DNA from 4 places in the Shewanella zhuhaiensis genome. Region 2 is predicted to be linked to each of the others. Evidence: predicted binding sites of a transcription regulator. Region 2 holds the regulator's gene; each other region holds the start of a gene.
The links. The regulator sigma-54, encoded in region 2, starts transcription at its own class of promoters, with help from an activator protein. The targets are predictions, from matches to a motif close to GTTGGCACGNNNNTNGNNT.

Region 1 (5,569 bases), on a different contig from region 2:
CTTTTTTACTTAAGCTCCCAGTTTACGGCGGCTTTGGGCAACGGCAAGGTTTTTTGTTCCGTTCAGCCAATGTTCAGTCCTTTTAGCCGATGCTGGCGCTGGTACGAATTATGCCTGCTTTAGATTGAGCGGATAACACTGTTGACCGGAGGTATGTATGAGACTCGAATTCAACAGCAATGGTTTTGGTCTGTATCGACCTTTTCTATCCTGGCTGGCGGCTGGAGAACACGAACTGTCCGGCGGCGATGCCAGCGCCTTTCTGTCGGCCCTGCGGGCTTCTTCCCTTGAGCTGGTGGGGTTTGACTGGAAAGACTGGTACGAGCGCACTCATCTGGTCGACAACCCGACCTACCTGGAAACGGCGAGCTTGCACGACTGCCGGGTGATTTTGAGCGCCATGCTGAGGCTTGAGCGATTCAGCCCCGGCGTTGTGGAAAATCTGCGCCGCCAGGGAGTACTCTGTGCCCTGATGGCGCGTTTGGATGCCCTGTGGCAGCTTGAGTCGGCCCACGCCTGAACGCTTCGCGCTTAAAGATGTTGGCAAAGCCGACCGGCTTCGCCGCTTTTGGGCGATTCGCCTGACAAGTCAGACAATCGCTTTCTCGCAAACCTTTATTCGGCAACGAACGGCAGCGGGCGCGGGGTGGCGTTGTTACTTGGCGGCAGAATGGGCATCTCAATTTTTGGCTGCTCACCGGTCAGAGCGCGCAGGAAGGCAACCATCTGGCGGGTTTCGTCCTTGCTGAGTGCCTGCCCAAGCTGAATATCGGCCATGGTGTTCACGGCTTCCTCCAAGGTCCAGACACTGCCGTCATGGAAGTAGGGGTAGGTAAGCTCGATATTACGCAGTGTAGGCACCTTGAATACGTGCTTATCGGTATCTTTGCCGGTGACCGCCTTGCGCCCTTCTGCCGGGTTATTGGTGTGGAATGGCTTGATTAGCCCCATCTTCATATACATGGTGCCACCAACCGCAGGGCCCTGGTGGCAACTGATGCAGCCTTTGCTCTGGAACAGCGCATAGCCTGCTTTGGTATCGGCATCAATGGCGTCCTTGTCGCCACGCAGGTAGTTATCAAACGGGCTGTTGGGGGTGACCAGGGTCTTTTCAAACTCGGCAATGGCGTCAGTGATGCGGTCAATATTAACCTTGTCATCGCCATAGGCCTGCTTGAAGCGGGCGCGGTACTCAGGCATGGAGGCAACGGTATCCACCGCCAGCTCATGGGTAAAGCCCATTTCACCAGGGTTGGCGATAGGGCCGCCAGCCTGCTCTTTTAAATCCTTGGCGCGGCCATCCCAAAACTGCGCCAGGCCATATTCTGCATTCAGCACAGTTGGGGCATTGATGGGGCCCTGGTGCCAGTTGTGGCCGATGGAGGTGGGCAGGGCATCGACGCCGCCCATGGACAGGTTGTGGCAGGAGTTGCAGGAAATAAACCCTGACATCGACAACCTGGGCTCGAAATAGAGCATTTTGCCAAGCTCGACTTTCTCAGGTGCGCTGATAATAGGTGGGTCAATCGGACTGATAAGTGAACTGCCTTCAGCGGGGGCATTGCTGGCGGATGCTGCGACCGACAGGGAAAGCGGTAAGGCGAGCAGCGCGAGGGACAAGGGCGATAATTTCATATGACACTCCTTAATATCCATATTTTTACTGTGGTATTTGTGATGAGCGTAAATGAAAGTATCTCTTCAATAAAAACAATAAATTACGATTGCCTCTATCGTATATTTGGATGCTTGAACTGTGATCTGCTCGCTGTTATTTCGGCTCGAATGCTGGCAGTAATATGGTGTTGTCATTTAGGCCTTTTGCTTGCAAACGATAAAAGCGTTCAGGAAGGGGCTCTGGCTGTCACAATCGGCGGAAAAAAGCTTGCTATACTCAACCCAAAGACTGGCTTTCTGAGCGTCATCCACCATGTTTACCCCCCGGCGACTAGCCTTTGCCATGCTGATCCTTGCTGGCTGCATTGCAAGCCAGGGCTGGGTGTATGCCGAAACGGTTCGCCTCACTTCACTGCATTGGCCTCCTTATTCGGGTAAGAATCTGCCTGCAGAGGGGGCATCCATCGCCGTCGCCAAAGCGGCTTTTGCCGCCATGGGCCATCAGTTAGAGGTGGATTTTTATCCCTGGAGCCGCGCGGTCAAATTGGCCCATCAAAACAATACGCCCTACGTGGGTTACTTCCCAGAGTATTACTACGACACCGTGGAGTTTGTGTTTTCCTTGCCGATGGGTATGAGCCCCCTTGGCTTGGTTGAGCAGCGCAAATACCCCATAAGCTGGGTATCGGTAAAGGACTTACGTGCGTACCGACTTGGGGTGGTGCAGGATTATGTGAATACAGAGGAGCTGGATAGGGCCATCGCCGACGATTTGCAGCCAGCCGAGGTGGTGACCTCAGATGAATACAACATCAAGAAGGTGGCGGCGGGCAGAATAGATGCAGCTGTGATTGATGTGTACGTGATGCGTTTTTTGCTGCGTCAGCCCAAGCTAGGCTCCCTTGCCGACAAGGTACAGCTCAACAGCCAGCTGCTGGCCAATAAGAATCTGTATGTCGCGTTCAAGAATACCCCGGAGGGAAGACGCTGGCAGGCCATCTTTAACGAAGGCCTGCAGCGGATTGATGTGGCAGAGATAATGGCAGATCATCTGCCGGAAGAACTGGATTAGCGCTAGCTGCCCGGGCGCTTATGCGCGGGCAACCACGGTACGGCCAATGGGTGTCAGGCTCAAAAGCGCAAGCTTAAGGTGCTGAATACCAAATGGAATACCTATAATGGTGACAAAGCACGCCAGCGCATGGGTGATGTGACCTATAGCCAGCCAAATGCCAAACAGTAAGAACCAGAGAATATTGCCGACCATACCCATAGGGCCGGTGCCAAAATCTTCCAGTCCGGTCAGCTCTCTGCGGGAAACATGATCCTGTCCAAATGGCCAGAATGCCAGTTCTCCAATCACGAAGCAGGCGCGGCCAAATGGAATACCGATAATGCTGATAAAGCACAGAATGCCGGCAAGCCACCAGGCAAGGCCCATCACGAAGCCACCCAGAATAAACCAGGCGATGTTAAAGATGAGTCGTAAAACGCCCATAAAGTCTCCTTGTTACACGTCGTTATATATTTTATAAGCAAAACCAAGGCCAAAATTTATATTCATTTAATTCAATAGGATATGTCGGCTGTGATTTGGGAGAGTCGTCCATCGCACTTTAAAGTGGTGATTTTCACCATGGATTGCAGCTGCCTGAGAAGCTGAGAAAGGGTACACTGCGCCATCAGTAACCTGTGTCAAGAATCTGTGTATGAGCAGCCCAAGCCCGGTCGAACGGATTTCGTTTTTTGGACGCCCGCTGTGGCTTAAGCGGGATGACCTTTTGCCTGAGCCTTTCAGTGGCAACAAGGCGCGTAAGTTTGCATCGCTCAGAACTGGCGACTTCCCCGCTGTGACCACTCTGATAGGCTACGGCTCGCCCCAGTCCAACTCGCTGTTTTCCCTGGCAGCGCTTGCCCATGAAAGGGGCTGGCAACTCGAGTTTTATGTTAGCCACATCGCCCAGGCCATCGATGCCAGCCCCGGCAGCAACTATGGTGGCGCCCTTGGCTTAGGCGCCAGGGTGTTGCCGGTTCCTGTCGAGGGCATGTCTGCCAGAGACTACATCGAAACAGTGCGTCTGAAGGCACCGGATGGTGCGCAGTGCCTGTATGTGCCCGAGGGCGGGCGCTGCGCTTTGGCAAGGGAAGGGGTGAGGCAACTTGGCCAGGAGCTTTGCATCTGGGCTAATGGGCAACAGATAGATGCGTTTCGGGTGTTTCTCCCTTCAGGCACTGGCACCACCGCACTGTATTTGAGTGAATATTTTATCGAAGCTGCGCCTCAAATTAAGGTGTATACCTGTCCGGTTGTAGGCGATGAGGCTTACCTAAGTGCCCAGTTCAGTGAGCTTATTGCTGATAGTTCTGTGCATCCGCAGGTGGTTGGCGGCAAGCATCATTACGCCGGGCTTAAGCTCTGCGAGCTTGAAATCTGGGGGCAGATGTTGGCGCAGGGCACTGAATTTGAACTGCTATATGACCCATTTGGCTTGCAGGTGTTAAAGACGCTGATGCAGGTTGATGCGATGTGTGCTGACCAGCGTGCGCCCTGGCTTTATTTGCATCAGGGCGGGCTTAGGGGCAATGTGTCCATGGCGGCCAGGTACAGGCGCAAATATCCGCAGTGGTTTGAAAAAAATAAGGCCTGGGCCGGAAAATACCTGTGAAATTGTATTTCCAGCTCAGGCTATCGGTGAAATGGAACGGAAAAATGAGAGGATTGAGACGTTCCAGTTTCGGTAGTTTACTTGTTGGTGCTCAGCAGCCACTTCATAAACTTCAGCGCTTCGGTGCGCTTTGAGAAGGTTCGCCGGTTCTTACCGTGTTTATCGGTGAAGGCGATAGAGGTCTTGTTGAGTGAAATCGAATTTACCGGGAATGCCACGCTGATTTCATGGCCATCCAATTTGTATGACATAAGCCACACTCCTTATCTGTTTATGTCGCCTGAATGGGGCGAATCAAATCTAACTATAAAATATCCTTAGCAATTGTTTGCAAAAGACGGTTGTGAGGACCATCGAGACTAACGGATTGCTTTATGGATTTCAAGTTAGCAGCGAACGATAGTGTTAATAGAGAAAACAATACGTCCGCTGGTATGCCTTGCATTTGAGCAGCCTTGAGTGACAGTCCCATGACAGCATTGAGAAACTTCTGTGATCGCGGCACTTTTATACGGCATTGCTGAGTGTTTATCAGCTTAACCTGATTGAAAACATGCCCTTACAAGGATGTTAAAACCCGTTGTTGGTGATAATATTTAGTCTGTTTATTTCACAGACTGGAATTTCCCGATGAACAGGACAAGGTGGTCTTGGTTATTTTTGCTGCTGCTTGCCGCGCCCCAGGTGTTTGCCAACAGCACGCTGACCGTGGTGCAGGCGCTGGATAAGTCCAGCGAGCAGGCCGGAATCGAGGCTGAGGTTGATGAGCGCTACCCCTATCGGGACGAGCTGGAGCGGGATACTCCCCGCGGTGCCCTGCAGGGCTTTTTGAAATCGGCCTGGGATCAGGACTATCAGCGGGCCGCCCGCTATCTGGATATGCGCTTTCTGCCTGATGGTATGAACGAGGCCAAGGCTCCCGGATATGCCCGGGATCTGCAGGCGATTATCGACCGCAACCTATGGATAGACCTGGATACCGTCAACGACACCCCCGAGGGCAACAGCGCCGATAACCTGCCTTCTTATCGCGACATGTTTGCCCGTATTAAGGTAGCCGATTACGATGCCATCCTCTATTTGCAGCGGGTGCCAGACCCCACCATCGGCGCTGTGTGGAAGGTTTCCAACGCCACGGTTTCGCAAATCCCGGTGCTGTATGAAAAGCTCGGTTATGGCCCCTGGATTGAGTGGTTTATCGCCCACATTCCTGAAGGCCGGCTGTTTATGCTTAACCTGTGGGAGTGGGCATTTGTTCTTGCCTTTTTAACCGCGTCGCTGCTGCT
Region 2 (5,569 bases):
TGCTGACATACCTGCCGGGTGGGCGCGGCGCCCTGCGCGAGCTTGCCGACCTGCTGCTGATGAGCCAGGACAAGTTTGACTCTGCCCATGGGATGAGCGTATGAACCGGGTGACCCTGGCTATTATCCTGCTGTTTGGTACGGCGCTGGCGCTGTATTGGCAGGTGCAAAGCAAAAAGGCAAGCCAGCCCCAGCCTACTGCTTCGGTACAAAAACCCGATTATGTGGCCACCGACCTTCGCAGCATCAGCTACGATAGCGAAGGCAAACTCGAAAGCCGGGTAAGCGCTTCCTACATGGAGCACTTCGACGGCGATGCCCAGACCCTGTTCACCCAGCCGGTGTACACCTTGTTTCCACAAGATGGTAAAGGCGAGTGGCGTCTCAGCGCCAAAATCGGCAGACTGGACAAAGCAAGCGACAGAGTCATGCTGGAGCAGGACGTGCTGATTGAAGCTATCAGTTTCAACGAGCCACTGCGGCAGCTCAATACCAGTTATCTGGAGCTGGATCTCAAGACCATGATCCTGACTTCCGAACAAGAAATTTTAATCAGCGGCAATAACTTCCATATGAGTGGCGTCGGCCTGCATGCCGACCTCAATGCGCAGGAAGTGAAGCTTTTAAGCAAGATTAAGGGAACCTATGAACCTCAATAAGTCGCTTATTTTGGTGCTGCTGTGTACCTGCAGCGCCCTGGCGCAGGCCAACACCAAATTCGATTTAACTCAGGAAGTGAAAATCGCGGCCGCCAACAGCTACGCCGATTTGAAAAACAAACGCATCGTCTACGAAGGTCCGGTAACCCTGACCCAGGGTAGTTTGGTGCTCAAGGCCGACGAGCTCAGTTCCTACACAGATGAGAAGACCGGCAAGCGCATTCTGCTCGCCAAGGGCAAGCCCGCCACCTACAGCCAGCAGGTGGAAGATGGCCGCACAGTGCAGGCCAGCGCCAATGAAATCAGCTACAACATCGACAGCCGCATCATGGGCCTTAAGGGCAGCGCTGAAGTCGAGCAGGATGGCAGTAAGGTGAGCGCCGACTCCATCGTCTATGACATCGAAAAGCAGCAGCTCAGCTCGCAAAGCAGCGGTAAAAAAGACGATCAGGTGATCACCATCATCAAACCTGAGAACTACCAGCAGGAATTGCAGGACAAAGGCGAGCAAGACCAGCCTCAACCCCAGAAAGAGAAGCAGCAATGACGGCACTGACCCTGAAGGCCAGCAACCTCGCCAAGAGTTACAAAAACCGTCAGGTGGTCAAAGATGTCAGCCTCACGGTGAATACCGGTCAGGTGGTTGGCCTGCTCGGCCCCAACGGTGCCGGTAAAACCACCACCTTCTACATGGTGGTGGGTCTGGTGCAAAGCGACAAGGGCAGTATTCACATCAATGACGATGACCTGACCCTCGACCCCATGCACCTGCGAGCCCGCAAAGGCATTGGCTACCTGCCCCAGGAGGCCAGCATCTTCCGCAAGCTGTCGGTACGCGACAACATCATGGCCGTGCTGCAGATGCGTAAAGAGCTCAGCAGCGATGAGCGTGAAGAGTTGCTCGAGCAACTGCTGGAAGAGTTCCACATCACCCACATCCGCGACAACGCCGGTATGTCACTCTCAGGTGGTGAACGTCGCCGGGTGGAAATTGCCCGTGCACTGGCCGCCAACCCACGCTTTATCCTGTTGGATGAACCCTTTGCCGGGGTTGACCCCATTTCGGTTATCGATATCAAAAAGATTATCGAACAGCTGAAAAACCGCGGTCTTGGGGTGCTTATTACCGACCACAACGTGCGTGAAACCCTGGATGTGTGTGAAAAAGCCTACATCGTCAGCCACGGCAGCCTGATTGCCGAAGGCACACCTGCCGAGATCCTGGACAATCAGCAAGTGCGTGCAGTGTACTTGGGTGAGCAATTCAGGCTATAGTTAAACAACAAAGCCTACCGTCTCATATCCGGTAAATCAGGGTGGCTATTGGCCGAAGAACCTGATAGATAAAAGCTTTCTACCTGAATTATTTAGTGAAGGATCCGCAGTACGATGAAAGCGTCGCTCCAGCTCAAACTGGGACAACAACTCACCATGACGCCACAGTTGCAGCAGGCCATTCGTCTGCTTCAACTCTCCTCGCTTGAACTGCAACAGGAAATTCAACAAGCCCTCGACGCCAATCCGCTGCTGGAAATGGACGATGATCGCCTCGATGGCGATCAGTACGATGCCGATGGCGGCGACAAAGAGTTCGACGACAAATTCGATGAAGGCTCAGTATCAGCCAGCGCAGGTGATTCCGCTTCGGTAGAAACCTCCGAAGCCGTGACTCAGGAATCCATGCCGGATGAACTGCCCATGGACACTACCTGGGATGAAGTCTTCACCGCCGCTCCGGTTGCCGGCCCCGGCATCAGTCGCGACGACGACATGCCATTTCAGGGCGAAACCAGCGAAGGCCTGTACGAACACCTCGAATGGCAGAAAAATCTCACCCCTTTTTCGGATACCGATTTGGCCATTGCCACCGCTATCATTGATGCCATTGACGAAAAGGGCTATCTGACCCAAAGCCTGGATGAAATCCTCGAGGCCGTGGGCGATGAAGAGGTTGAGCTGGACGAAGTCGAGGCTGTGCTCAAGCGCATTCAACACTTCGATCCCATTGGTGTTGCAGCAAGGGATTTGGCCGAGTGCCTGCTGATCCAGCTGGGGCAGTTTGCCGCTGATACGCCGCATCTGGATAACGCCAAGCTGCTTATCCGTGAGCATCTGGACCTGATTGCCAACCGCGACTTCCGCACCCTGATGCGGAAAACCCGCCTCAAGGAAGAAGAACTCAGAGACGCCATAGTGCTGATCCAGAGTCTGAATCCCCGTCCGGGCGAGAACGTCACCAGCACCAAGGAAGAGTACGTGATCCCTGACGTGTCGGTGAGCAAAAAGAATGGTCGCTGGGTGGTGGAGCTGAACCCGGATTGCATGCCTAAACTGAGTGTGAATCAGCAGTATGCAGCGCTGGCGCGCACCAGCCGCAATCAGTCAGACAGCCAGTTTATCCGAGGCCATCTGCAAGAGGCCAAGTGGTTTATCAAGAGTCTGGAGAGCCGCAACGACACCCTGCTCAAGGTGGCCAACTGCATAGTGCAATTCCAGCAGGGCTTTTTTGAGTACGGTGAAGAGGCCATGAAACCCATGGTGCTCAACGATATCGCCGAGGCGGTGGAAATGCACGAATCCACCATCTCCAGGGTCACCACTCAAAAGTACATGCATACCCCGCGGGGTATCTTTGAACTGAAATACTTTTTCTCCAGCCATGTCGGAACCGAAGATGGCGGAGAGTGCTCTTCTACTGCAATCCGCGCCTTTATCAAAAAGCTGGTTGCAGCGGAAAACCAGAAGAAGCCGTTAAGCGACAGCAAGATGGCAGAACTTCTGGCGGAACAAGGAATCAACGTTGCCCGACGCACCATCGCCAAATACCGAGAGGCGATGCTGATACCACCGTCGAATCAGCGTAAGAGTTTGTAACCCAACCGAGGTCATTGGAGGAAAGTGTCTATGCAAATCAACCTGACAGGGCATCACATCGAAATCACCGACTCACTGCGCGACTACGTAGAGAGTAAATTCTCCAAGCTTGAACGCCATTTCGAACAGATCAATAATGTGCACGTTGTTCTCAATGTTCAGAAATTGCAGCAAATCGCAGAAGCCAAGCTTCACCTCAACGGAGGCGAAGTATTCGCCACCTCAGAACATGAAGACATGTACGCCGCCATTGACGCCCTGATTGATAAACTGGACCGTCAGGTAATTAAACACAAAGAGAAACTGACCAAACATTAACGATGGAACTAAGTACCATCCTGGCGCCGGAGTGCACTAGCTGTGCCACTCCGGGCAGCAAGAAAAAGGTACTGGAACTGATTAGCGATCTCGCCGCAGCCCAGTACCCTTCCCTCTCTTCCCAAGAGATCTTTGAAAGCCTGCTGGCCCGTGAAAAAATGGGTAGCACCGGCATTGGTAATGGCATTGCCATTCCCCATGGTCGCCTGGGTAGTATCGACAAACCTCTCGCCGTACTCATCAAATGCGAAGAAGCCATTGGCTACGATGCCATCGACAAACAGCCGGTGGACATACTGTTCGCGCTGTTGGTGCCATCTGACCAATGCCAACAGCATCTGAGTACCCTGGCAGCCATGGCCGAAAAGCTCAACGACAAGCAAGTGTTGAAGCAACTGCGTAAAAGCCATGATGAAAAGGAACTCTACCAGGTAATCACAGGATGAAACTCGTCATCGTTTCCGGCCGCTCCGGCTCAGGGAAATCCGTTGCCCTGCGGGTACTGGAAGACCTCGGCTATTACTGCGTCGATAACTTGCCGCTGACCCTGATGGGCCCCTTACTGGAGCAGCTCAAAGGCAGCAGCGACAAGGTCGCCATCAGTATCGACATTCGCAATATGCCTGAGCAGGAAAAAGCGCTGGAACAGGAGCTTGCCAAACTGCCGCCAGGGGTTGAGCTCACCAGTTTCTTCCTCAACTCCAGCGATAAGGTGCTGCTGAAACGCTACAGCGAAACCCGTCGTCTGCATCCATTGTCACGCAGCAAAGTGTCACTTCAGGAAGCCATCAAACTCGAAGGCAAACTGCTTGAGCCTGTGTCGCAATTGGTGGACCACTACATAGACACCTCCAATCTGAACGTCTATGAGCTGGCCGATGCCGTCCGGCAAATTCTGCTGGGGCGCACCGACAAAGAGCTGGTGATCATCTTTGAATCCTTTGGCTTCAAGCATGGCATGCCCACCGAGGCCGACTTTATGTTCGACGCCCGTTTCTTGCCAAATCCGCACTGGGAGCCAGCCCTTCGGCCGATGACCGGATTGGATGAGCCAGTGAAGCAGTTTTTGGAGCGTCAGGTACTGGTCAACAAGTACATCTGGCAAATCGAAAACCTGCTGGAAACCTGGCTGCCGCATCTGGAGCGTAACAACCGCAGTTACCTGACCATCGCCATAGGTTGTACCGGTGGTCAGCACCGCTCGGTATACATTGCCGACCAGCTGGCCAAACGTTTTGCCAACTCGCACCATAAGGTCGAAGCACGCCACAGGGAACTCGATGCCAAGGCTTGAGCGCGATATCACCATAGTCAATAAACTCGGATTACATGCCCGTGCCGCCACCAAGCTGGCGGTACTGGCGTCTGAGTTCAAGGCCAGCGTCACCCTGGTACAGGGTGAAAAACAAGCCTCGGCCGCCAGCGTACTGGGGCTGCTGATGCTGGAATCCGGCATGGGCAAAACCATCCATATCATTGCCGAAGGCGATGAGGCCGAGCAGGCCATGGACGCCATCTGCAACCTTATCAACGCCTGCTTTGACGAAGAGTGCTAAAAGCCCTCACACGACAGCAGGCTATAGCGCCACTCCTCCCCTCAACTAAAGCCATCGCAGCATATTGCACTGCGCATTAGCGCCAATCTTCGTCTATCCCTCTATATTTGCTACCATATTGCCAATTCATCTCTTTGGGGAAAGGCGATGCCATTGGAACTTC
Region 3 (5,569 bases), on a different contig from region 2:
CGCAGAACCACGCTTGTGGAAAAAATGCGTAAGTATGGAATGAGTAAGGATTAATCTCACACTTTAAGTAAAAGGATTTACGCCCCTTTCCCTTGGTGCCACTCTGGCACACTATCTGCATCCACCCCGTTAACAACGACTTTTTGACGGGGTGCGTATGTCAGCCAAAGCTTTAGCCAAGATTGCCGAATTTCCGCCGCAGGCTCGCCTGAAACAGGTGAACGCCGGCGTATCGGCGTCGTCTGAGCAAATGGCTCATATCCTCGAAGCCATGCCATCCGGCGTGGTCATTCTCAATGAAGAAGGCATAGTCACCCTGGCTAATCCGGTGGCGGCCTCCTTACTGGAGCGGCCGCTGGAAGGCGAGCGCTGGATCAATGTGATAAGCCGCGCCTTCTCACCTCAGGATGACGATGGCCACGAAGTGTCCCTTAAAAATGGTCGCCGGGTGAAGCTCGCGATTACGCCGCTGGAGCGCGGTCAGCTGATTGTGCTGACCGATTTGACCGAAACCCGGCTGCTGCAGCGCAATCTGGCGCACATGCAGCGATTGTCGGCGCTTGGCAAGATGGTGGCGACTCTGGCACATCAAATTCGTACGCCGCTCTCTGCCGCGCTGCTTTACGCCGCCAATCTTGGCAGTCCGCGCCTGAACAATGAGGCCCGGAGCAAGTTCCAGCAAAAGCTGGTGGACCGATTGAATGAGCTCGAGCGCCAGGTCAATGACATGCTGCTGATGGCACGCGGTAAGGTGGAAGCACCTATGGAGCCTATGGTGCTTGAGGATATTCTTGCGCCTGTGGTGGCCAGCTGTTCACCCATTGCCGAGTCCCGCGGCTGCGCAGTGAAATTGCAGGATGAAACCGGCGGTGTCTTGATGGCCGCAAGCCAGAGCGCGCTCAGCTCTGCCATCAATAATCTGGTGATGAATAGCCTCGAGGCCGGAGCCAAACACATTTTGCTCCACGGCAGCGTGCGCGATAACGCCTTGATGCTGGCGGTGGTGGACGATGGCAAGGGGCTGGAGTCCGGTACCGAGTCCCAGGTGATGGAGCCGTTTTTTACCACCAAAAGCCAGGGCACAGGCCTTGGACTGGCCGTGGTGCAAACCGTGGTACGCAACCACGGCGGCGAGCTCAAAATGCAGTGCGCGGCTAATCGTGGCTGCAGTGTCATGCTTAAATTTCCACTGATTACCCATGCCGAGGAGGTTCGCCATGGCTGAAGGCAAACTGTTGCTGGTTGAGGACGATGCCTCGTTGCGTGAGGCACTGCTCGACACCCTGATGTTGTCGCAGTTCGACTGCCAGGCGGCCGCCAGTGCAGAAGAGGCGATTATTGCACTCAAAGATCAGCGCTTTGATATGGTGATAAGCGACGTGCAGATGGAAGGTATCGGCGGCATGGGCCTGCTGGCTTACCTCAAACAACATCATCCCAAAATTCCGGTATTGTTGATGACGGCGTTCGCCACCATCGACAGCGCCGTCAGTGCCATTAAACTGGGCGCCGTGGACTACCTTGCCAAGCCCTTCGCCCCGGAAGTGCTGCTCAATCAGGTGACCCGTTACCTGCCACAAAACGCCGACAAGGGCGATCCTGTGGTGGCGGACGAGAAAAGCCTGGCGCTGCTGGCGCTGGCTGGCCGCGTGGCTAAATCCGATGCCTCTGTGATGATCCTCGGGCCATCCGGTTCGGGTAAAGAGGTGCTGGCACGCTATATCCACAACCACAGTCTACGGGCCGATGGGCCTTTTGTGGCAATTAACTGTGCCGCCATTCCAGAGAACATGCTCGAAGCCACCCTGTTTGGCTATGAAAAGGGCGCCTTTACCGGCGCCTATCAGGCCTGTCCGGGTAAGTTTGAGCAGGCCCAGGGTGGCACTTTGCTGCTGGATGAGATTTCAGAAATGGATCTGGGTCTGCAGGCTAAATTGCTGCGGGTGCTGCAAGAGCGTGAAGTCGAGCGTCTCGGTGGCCGCAAGACCATCAAGCTGGACGTGCGGGTATTGGCTACGTCTAACCGTGAACTTAAGGCCATGGCCGAGCGCGGTGATTTCCGCGAAGACCTGTACTATCGCATCAACGTATTTCCGCTGGCCTGGCCTGCGCTGAATCAACGCCCCAAAGATATTCTGCCACTGGCGCGCCACTTGCTTGGCCGCCATGCGGAAAAGCTCGGTACCTCAGTGCCTGAGCTGGATGAGTCGGCCTGTCGGCGCCTGCTGGCGCACCGCTGGCCGGGCAATGTGCGTGAACTCGATAACGTGGTGCAGCGGGCACTGATCTTGTCTGCCGGCGAGCTGATTTCGGCCCAGGACATCATTATTGACGCCATGGATGTGACCCAGATTGCCCAGGAAGAACCTGTGGCTCGCGCTGAGCCAGAGGGCCTTGGCGATGAGCTTAAGGCGCAGGAGCACGTGATTATTCTTGAAACCCTCAGTCAGTGCCGTGGCAGCCGCAAGCTGGTTGCCGAAAAGCTTGGCATAAGTGCCCGCACCCTGAGATACAAGATGGCCAGAATGCGGGAAATGGGCATTCAGCTGCCGGCTTAGGCGGTAAAATCAGCAAAAAAGCAGGCTTGGCCTGCTTTTTTTGTTTTTTGGCAAGCCTTTTGCTTTACACCTGTTACAGAGATTAATCCCGTCAAATTCATGGCGAAGGGAGCAGGATATGCAAATAGGTCCAACTTCATTTATGCAGGAAATGCAGGCACTGCGCAGCGAAATCAGCCCCCTCGGTGGCCAGGAGCTGCAACCCCTTCGTCAGGTGGGTAACACCAGCGGCGCCGATTTCGCCAGCTTATTGGCCCAGGCTGTGGGCCAGGTCAATGAACTGCAGCAAACCTCCTCAGGCCTTGCCACCCGCCTGGAAATGGGCGACACCCGCGTTACCCTTTCCGACACAGTGATTGCCCGCGAAAAAGCCAGTGTGGCTTTCGAAGCCACGGTGCAGGTGCGCAACAAGCTGGTGGAAGCCTACAAAGAAATCATGAGTATGCCCGTCTAAGTCGGCCATTGAAGGATAACCAACGTGAGCACTGATATGATTGTGAGCACCGACGACGGTATGAGCGGTGTACAACAGGAAAACAAGTCCGGCGTGTTGGGCGGCTTCGGCGGCACCGACATGATGCGCCAGATCACCATGATCCTCGCTCTGGCCATTTGTTTGGCGCTGGCGGTGTTTGTGATGATGTGGGCGCAGGAGCCTGAATACCGTCCGCTGGGTAAGTTTGAAGCCCAGGAGATGATCCAGGTGCTCGACGTACTCGATAAAAATAAGATCCCCTACAAGGTGGATTTTGATGTGCTGCGGGTGCCGGAAGACAAATACCAGGATATCCGTCTGCTGCTGAGTCGCGCCGGTGTCGATGCCGCTTCCGGCAGTGAGAAAGACTTCCTGACCCAGGACATGGGTTTTGGTGTCAGCCAGCGTATGGAGCAGGCGCGCCTGAAGCACAGCCAGGAGCAAAACCTCGCCCGTGCCATTGAAGAGCTTAAAAGCATCAGCCGCGCCAAGGTGATTCTGGCGCTGCCAAAAGAGAACGTGTTTGCCCGCAACAAGTCCAAGCCCAGCGCCACCGTGGTGGTGACAGTGCGCCGTGGCGGCCTCGGTCAGGAAGAAGTGGATGCCGTAGTGGACATAGTGGCTTCTGCGGTGCAGGGGCTTGAGCCTACCCGGGTGACAGTGACCGACTCCAACGGCCGCCTGCTCAATTCAGGTAGTCAGGATGGGGTTTCTGCCCGTGCCCGCCGTGAGCTTGAACTGGTAAAGCAAAAAGAAGCCGAATACCGCGCCAAGGTAGACGCTATTCTGATGCCCATCCTCGGGCCGGAAAACTTTACTTCCCAGGTGGATGTGACCATGGACTTTACCGCCGTGGAGCAAACCGCCAAACGTTTTAACCCTGATCTGCCCGCCGTTCGCAGTGAAATGACCCTGGAAACCCAGAGCACAGGTGAAGGCAGCATGGGGATCCCCGGCGCCCTGTCCAATCAGCCGCCGATGGAGTCGAACATTCCCCAGACTCTGAAAGAAGCGCAGGATCAACAGCAGGCCAACGGTAACTCTCACCGCGAAGCCACCCGTAACTATGAGCTAGACACCACCATCAGCCACACCCGTCAACAGATTGGCACAGTGCGCCGGGTGAGTGTGTCAGTAGCCGTGGATTTCAAGGCCGGCGATGCCAATGGCGAAGGTCAGGTGAGCCGCGTGCCCCGCACTGAGGCCGAGCTGGCCAATATCCGTCGTCTGCTTGAAGGCGCTGTGGGCTTTACTACTCAGCGCGGCGACAGCATCGAAGTGGTGACTGTGCCCTTTATGGATCAGCTTGTTGAAGAAATGCCCGAGCTGCCCATGTGGGAACAGCCCTGGTTCTGGAAGGCGATGAAGCTTGCATCCGGTTCGCTGGCGATTCTGGTGCTCATTCTGTTTGTGGTGCGGCCGCTGCTGAAGAAACTGCTGCTCGCCGACAAGGTAGACATGCCAGAAGATGGCCGTCTGGGGCATGAGCTGGCCGAAATTGAAGATCAGTTCGCCGCCGATACTCTGGGCATGCTCAACACCACCGAAGCCGAGTACAGTTATGCGGATGACGGCTCAATCCTTATCCCGAACCTGCATAAAGATGATGATATGATTAAGGCTATCCGCGCTCTGGTTGCCAACGAACCTGAGCTTTCCACTCAAGTCGTGAAGAATTGGTTGCAACAGGAAAATGGCTGAAAATAAAGAAAAATCTGAATCCGGGATCAAAGCAAGCGATCTGTCCGGCATTGAGAAAACCGCGATTCTGCTGCTGAGTCTCAGTGAAGCTGACGCCGCGTCGATTCTGAAACACCTCGAGCCCAAGCAGGTGCAGAAGGTGGGTATGGCCATGGCGGCGCTGGAAGACTTTGGGCAGGAAAAGGTGATCGCCGTCCATAAGCAGTTTTTGGATGATATTCAGAAGTTTTCCTCCATTGGCTTTAACAGCGAAGAGTTCGTGAGAAAGGCGCTGACCGCGGCGCTGGGTGAAGACAAGGCCGGCAACCTGATTGAGCAAATCATCATGGGCAGCGGTGCCAAGGGTCTTGACTCGCTCAAGTGGATGGATGCCCGTCAGGTGGCTTCTATTATTCAGAACGAACACCCACAAATTCAAACCATTGTGCTTTCTTATCTGGAGCCGGATCAGGCGGCGGAGATTTTCTCCCAGTTCCCTGAAAACACCCGTCTTGACCTCTTGATGCGTATCGCCAACCTCGAAGAGGTTCAACCGGCGGCATTGCAGGAGCTGAACGACATTATGGAGAAACAGTTTGCCGGTCAGGGCGGTGCCCAGGCGGCGAAGATGGGCGGTCTCAAGGCGGCAGCCAACATCATGAACTATCTGGATACTGCCATCGAAAGTCAGCTGATGGAAACCATGCGCGAAACCGACGAGGAAATGGCGCAGCAAATCCAGGATCTGATGTTTGTATTCGAAAACCTTATCGATGTGGACGACCGTGGTATTCAGGCCTTGCTGCGTGAAGTGCAGCAGGACGTACTGATGAAGGCCCTTAAAGGCGCCGACGAT
Region 4 (5,569 bases), on a different contig from region 2:
ATCATTGATGGCATCGGCCATGCGCTTGGCGGTGGAAAAGTCCGCACGGTGCAGGTTGAATGTCAGAAAATCGCCGTTGGCAAAGGCCGATGGCACAGCACGTTCAACCAGGGCACCGTTGGGAATACGGCCCACTGTGGGTGTGTTCTGGATAACCTTGGAGCCGTCCAGCCCCTCGGCGCTGAAGCCACTTACGACCATGCTGCCCTGAGCAATCGCATAAATATTGCCATCCACCCCTTTGAGGAAGGTTTGCAGCAGGGTACCGCCACGCAGGCTCTTAGCTTCACCTATGCTGGAGACAGTCACATCCAGGGTCTGGCCAGGCTTGATAAAGGGGGGCATGTCGGCATGCACCGCCACTACCGCTACGTTCTTGATTTTGGGTTTAACGTTGGATGGCAGGTTGATGCCGAAATTTTTCAGCATGGTGGTAAAGGTTTGCTCGGTATAGCTTGCTTTTTCACCGGTGCCCGGCAGACCCACCACCAGACCATAACCAATCAGCTGGTTGCTGCGCACACCCTGCACTGCAGCTATGTCTTTAATACGTTCGGCCTTGGCCGGAACCACCATGGCCATCAGGGCCACCGCCAACAGAAGTCTAATCTTCATGATACTGCTCCTTAGAAGGGCCACCAGTCGCTCAGGAAGAACTGACTGAGCCATCCGACGTTCTGGGAGTTGGCAAAGGTGCCGGTGCCGCTGTACTGGATACGCGCGTTGGCCACCCGGGTCGATTGAATGGTGTTGTCAGGGGTAATGTCCTGGGCACGGATAACCCCGGTGACGCGGATAAACTCATCGCCATTGTTGATGCTTATCCATTTTTCACCGCGAATAACCAGATTGCCGTTGGCCAGCACCTGCATCACATGGGCCGAGATATTGCCCCTGAGGCTGTTGCTCTGATCGGCATCGGCCTCACGTTTGGTGTTCATACTGTCCTTGTAGCCAAGGTCTATCGGGCTGCCCTTGATGGTTATCGGGCCGCCCATGGCGGTGATGGGGTCGAGGGTTAAATCCGAGCCCTTTTTAATCTCGTTGTTGGCACTTTTACTTGCCTGGGTCGATTCGGTCAGCACCACAGTGATGATGTCACCCACCCGGTGGGCACGAATGTCCGTGTAGAGGCTTGCCGCCTGAGAGTCCATGAAGATGGAACCCGTTGGCTCCAGAGCCACCGGCGCCTCTTCGGGATAGACAGGTGCGAAATAGGGGTCGTCGGGGATGGGCTTTTTGTCGGTGCTGGCACAACCGGCCAGTACCAACGCAGCGCCAAGCAGCAAGGTCCTAAACATGGCCAAGACTCCTTACAGATTCTGGTTCACGTAAGCCAGCATCTGATCCACTGCAGAGATAACCTTGGAGTTCATCTCGTAGATGCGTTGACTTTCGATAAGATTGACCAGTTCCTCGGTCACGTTCACGTTGGAGGTTTCAAGCGCCCCCTGACGAATGGCACCCAGGCCATCCAGCGAAGCAGTACCCTGAATGGGGGTGCCGCTGGCACCGGTTTCCAGATACAGGTTCTGCCCGATGGGGTCGAGGCCGGACGGATTGATAAAGTCTGAAATAGTCAGCTGGCCAACCACCTGATTTTCGGCGGCGCCGGGGGTTTTCACCGACACTTCACCCTCTGCCGATACGGTAATACTGGTGGCGTTGTCCGGAATGGTGATGGCAGGTTGCAGCACATAGCCTGAGCCTGGGGTCACAATCTGGCCGGTGTCATCCAACGAGAACTGACCGTTACGGGTGTAGGCGGTGGTGCCATCGGGCAGCTGCACTTCGAAAAAGCCCGGACCTTCAATCATCAGATCCAGTGCATTGTCGGTAGTGAGCATGTTGCCCTGGGTAAACATTTTCTGGGTGGCCACCACCTTGGTACCGGCGCCAATGTTCAGACCATTGGGCAGCTTGGTGTTGGAGGCGCTGATACCACCGGCCTGATTCACTGTTTGGTAAAGCAAATCTTCGAACACGGCGCGGCTTTTTTTGTAGCCGACGGTACTGGCGTTGGCGACGTTGTTGGATATCACGGCGATATCCGTTTGCTGTGCATCTAAGCCAGTTTTACTGATCCATAATGCGGGATGCATAATCCTGTCTCCTTAGCCAATGCGTACGAGTTGAGCAGAAGCCTTATCGTTTTCTTCTGCGGTTTTCATCATTTTTACCTGCAGCTCAAATTGCCGCTGGATATCAATCAGGGCCACCATCTCTTCGACGGGGTTAACGTTGCTGCCTTCCACGGCGCGGCTTTCGAGTGCCACGGCTTCATCGAGCGGTGCAGTGGTGCCATCCATCAGACGGAACAGGCCATCGTCACCGCGCATCAGGTTTTGATTGCCGGGATTAACCAGCTTGATACGGGCCACCTCTTCCACCACTTCGGCAGTAGCGCCCTGTGGCCGGACAGTAATGGTGCCATCCTGGGCGATTTCCACCTTGTCGATGGGCAGCGGCAGCACTATGGGGCCGGCATCACCCATCACAGGTCGTCCCTGTGAGTTGGTCAGCAGGCCGGTTTCGTCAAATTTCAGGCTGCCTGCGCGGGTGTAAGCCTCATTGCCGTCGGCATCTTCCACGGCTATCCAACCATCACCTTTCACGGCAACATCCAGATCCCGGGCAGTGGCGTTAATCGGACCGTGACGGAAGCTCGCCTGCGGGTTTTCTGTCATGGAAAACACCCGGGTTGGCAAGCCTTCACCGAAGGCCTGCATGGCACGGGACTGCTCCAAATCGGCCTTGAAACCGTCGGTGTTGGCGTTGGCCAGGTTATTGGCCCGCACCGCCAGCGAATTGAGGTTTTGCTTGGCACCGCTCATGGCGATATAGAGAAACTTGTCCACGCTGGGCTCCGTCAAAGAATTAGCATAACGGCTTAAAAGCAAACTACGTGCCAAGAAATTGGCCACTAAGCGTTTGAATTGGCGGGAACAAAGAAAACTGGGCTTGCGGAAAGGTAAAACACAGGCAAAAAATTGCCGCCCGAAGGCGGCAATAAAGGGGGATTTGGCTTAGCGGATCTGCAGAATAGTTTGCTGCAGGGTATTGTTCACTTCCAGGGTCCGACTGTTGGCCTGGAAGTTGCGCTGGGCTGAAATCAGGTCAACCAGCTCGGTGGTCAAATCCACGTTGGATTGCTCCAGCGCCGCTGAGCGAATGGAACCGAAGGTGCCACTGTTGGCCTCACCGGCCAAAGCGGTACCCGATGCCAGGCTTTCTTTCCAGGAGGTATTCCCTACCTGAGTCAGGCCCTGCTCGTTGGGGAAGCGCACCAGCGCAACACGGCCCAATGGCACAGTGCTGCCGTTGCTGTACGCGGCTTTAATCAAACCATCTTCACCTACTTCCACGTTGGTCAGGCGGCCCACGGTAGTTCCGTCCTGGGTCAGCTCGGTCACTTCGAAGGCCGATGCATATTGGGTAGGATTGGCAAAGTTAATGGTAATTGTCTGGCTGCCATCGGCACCCGGGCCCAGAATCCCGGCACCGCCGATCCCAAGAGCTTCGGTAGTGATAATGGCCGGGTCAGTGCCGGTGAAGGTACCAGTGCTGTTAAAGGTCAGTACCGCTCCGGTCCAGCCGCCGGTGGTTTGGGCATTGGCTGTGCCATCGGGGGTACCATCGCCATTGGTATCAACCTGGTATGAGCCGGCAGCGCCGCTCATGTTAACCGGCTGACCATCGAGTGCATAGTAAGCTACCCAGTTGTTCTCACCTGTATAGGCGCCATCGTTCGGACGCACAAAATAGGTGGTCAGAATGTGTGGCTCACCGAGGGAGTCGTAAATGGTCGATGAAGTCGAGTTGTTGAAGGTGGTTGGGTCGTCCGGATCGAATGCGGCAGGATCCTTGGTCTTCTCACCGGCATTCAGGTTCATCGCGATACCCACGTTCTCTGACATGACAGGGCTACCAGCGGTGTCAGGAATTTGCACCGGACGGGTGGTAGTCAAGCTCACCGAGGTTGAGTTACCAAACTTGTCCACCGGGAAGGTTTGCAGGAAGTTACCGGAGGAATCCACCAGGTAATTGTTGCTGTCGACCTTAAAGGCACCAGCGCGGGTAAAGCTGTAGTCGCGCGCGGATGGATCCGCAGAGGTGACAAAGAAGCCGCCGCCGCTAATGGCCATATCCAGTGCATTACTGGTGAACTGCAAGCTGCCCTGATGGAACTGCTGCGCCACCTGGGTAGTGGTTACACCGCCACCCACCTGGGTTTTGCTGTTGGCGAAAATGGACGCCGCATACACATCGGCAAACTCGGCACGGGACTCTTTAAAGCCCGTTGTGTTCACGTTGGCGATGTTGTTGGCCGTGGTGTTCAGATCTTTCTGGGCGGCTGCGATGCCGCTGAGTGCGATATTGAAAGACATAAGTCAGTTACCTCTCTAATCCCCTGATTCTGGTTCAGCCTTCAGCTACCGCCAGAACATCCGATAGTTTGATCCCACCAACGCCACGTAAATTCAAGATAGCGCCGGTTGCCGCGGTTCCCAGTGACACGCTGGACACATGGGCATAGGTTGAAACAGGCAATTCCTCTGCCTTGCCATCGACCTTGCCACTGGCCTTGATGGTGTAGTTTCCTTCTGGAACGGGCTTGCCTTCGGCATCCAGTCCATCCCAGTTCACATCGATATTGCCGCCTTCGCTGCCGTCCACCGTGTAGGTGGTGACCAGCTGGCCCTTAGAGTCCTCAATTCGCACCGTGATGCTTTCTATCTTGGACGGCGTACTTATCACGCCTTTCACGGTTGGATCTTCACTGGACACATGGCCGGTAGACGACGGGATCAGCACCTTCTGCCCTACCAGCCCGGATGCCTGCAGCGCCTGGCTTGAAGTCATCACGGTATTGAGATTCACAATGTGGTCGTTCAGCTTGGCAATACCATCCACGGTCGAGAATGATGCCATCTGGGCAATCATCTGGTCGTTTTCCACCGGCTTGAACGGGTCCTGCATCGACAACTGCTGCGACAAGAGCGCAAAAAAGTCTTCCTGGGTCAGCTCCTGCTTTTTGGCCTCGGGTACCGCTTCTTTACTTTGAAGCCGCACGCCGTCCAAAAACGGGTTGCCGGTGCTCTGGGTAGACTGTGCCGCCGCGGCCTGATTAATAGAGTTAAGAAAACTCACGGCTTACCTCCTTAGCGCCACCGGATTATTTGCCCATTCTCAGGGTTTGCATCAGCATGCTTTTTGCCGCCTCTGCCACCTGGGCATTCATCTGGTACGAACGGGAGGCAGAAATCATGTCAGCCATTTCTTCCATCACGTTCACATTGGGTTTGTAAATAAAGCCATCGGCATCGGCCATGGGATGATCGGGGTTATATTCCTTTTGCAGCGGCTTATCGCTCTCAACAATGCCTTTGACATTCACGCCGCGGGACACCTGTTGCTGCTGACTGGCCTTGGCAAGCTCGGCTTCAAACACCGGATGCCGCGCTTTGTAAGTCTTATCGACGCTGCTGGACACTGAATCGGCATTAGCGATGTTACTGGCTGTGGTGTTGAGGCGAACCGACTGTGCAGTCATCCCCGAGCCCGACAC

Region 1: MJ923_RS19125 (YccF domain-containing protein) is a predicted target of sigma-54. The motif match lies at 3,151-3,169, and genes of this name have one in related genera.
Region 3: fliE (flagellar hook-basal body complex protein FliE) is a predicted target of sigma-54. The motif match lies at 2,605-2,623, and genes of this name have one in related genera.
Region 4: flgF (flagellar basal-body rod protein FlgF) is a predicted target of sigma-54. The motif match lies at 2,895-2,913, and genes of this name have one in related genera.

Annotation. Positions count from the first base shown of each region.
Region 1 is NZ_JAKUDL010000010.1:44,330-49,898, reverse strand. It holds gene MJ923_RS19140 (DUF6508 domain-containing protein) at 158-520, shown strand; gene MJ923_RS19135 (cytochrome-c peroxidase) at 616-1,635, opposite strand; gene MJ923_RS19130 (substrate-binding periplasmic protein) at 1,931-2,689, shown strand; gene MJ923_RS19125 (YccF domain-containing protein) at 2,708-3,115, opposite strand; gene MJ923_RS19120 (pyridoxal-phosphate dependent enzyme) at 3,327-4,283, shown strand; gene MJ923_RS19115 (hypothetical protein) at 4,361-4,534, opposite strand; gene MJ923_RS19110 (mechanosensitive ion channel family protein) at 4,914-5,569, shown strand, end outside.
Region 2 is NZ_JAKUDL010000006.1:55,357-60,925, forward strand. It holds gene kdsC (3-deoxy-manno-octulosonate-8-phosphatase KdsC) at 1-104, shown strand, start outside; gene lptC (LPS export ABC transporter periplasmic protein LptC) at 101-658, shown strand; gene lptA (lipopolysaccharide transport periplasmic protein LptA) at 645-1,205, shown strand; gene lptB (LPS export ABC transporter ATP-binding protein) at 1,202-1,933, shown strand; gene MJ923_RS15850 (RNA polymerase factor sigma-54) at 2,048-3,532, shown strand; gene hpf (ribosome hibernation promoting factor) at 3,563-3,850, shown strand; gene ptsN (PTS IIA-like nitrogen regulatory protein PtsN) at 3,853-4,296, shown strand; gene rapZ (RNase adapter RapZ) at 4,293-5,144, shown strand; gene MJ923_RS15870 (HPr family phosphocarrier protein) at 5,131-5,406, shown strand; gene mgtE (magnesium transporter) at 5,554-5,569, shown strand, end outside.
Region 3 is NZ_JAKUDL010000002.1:78,280-83,848, forward strand. It holds gene MJ923_RS05905 (sigma-54 dependent transcriptional regulator) at 1-54, shown strand, start outside; gene MJ923_RS05910 (sensor histidine kinase) at 158-1,225, shown strand; gene MJ923_RS05915 (sigma-54-dependent transcriptional regulator) at 1,218-2,558, shown strand; gene fliE (flagellar hook-basal body complex protein FliE) at 2,677-3,012, shown strand; gene fliF (flagellar basal-body MS-ring/collar protein FliF) at 3,049-4,734, shown strand; gene fliG (flagellar motor switch protein FliG) at 4,727-5,569, shown strand, end outside.
Region 4 is NZ_JAKUDL010000002.1:61,623-67,191, reverse strand. It holds gene MJ923_RS05855 (flagellar basal body P-ring protein FlgI) at 1-615, opposite strand, end outside; gene flgH (flagellar basal body L-ring protein FlgH) at 627-1,301, opposite strand; gene flgG (flagellar basal-body rod protein FlgG) at 1,314-2,102, opposite strand; gene flgF (flagellar basal-body rod protein FlgF) at 2,115-2,858, opposite strand; gene flgE (flagellar hook protein FlgE) at 3,027-4,388, opposite strand; gene flgD (flagellar hook assembly protein FlgD) at 4,423-5,151, opposite strand; gene flgC (flagellar basal body rod protein FlgC) at 5,177-5,569, opposite strand, start outside.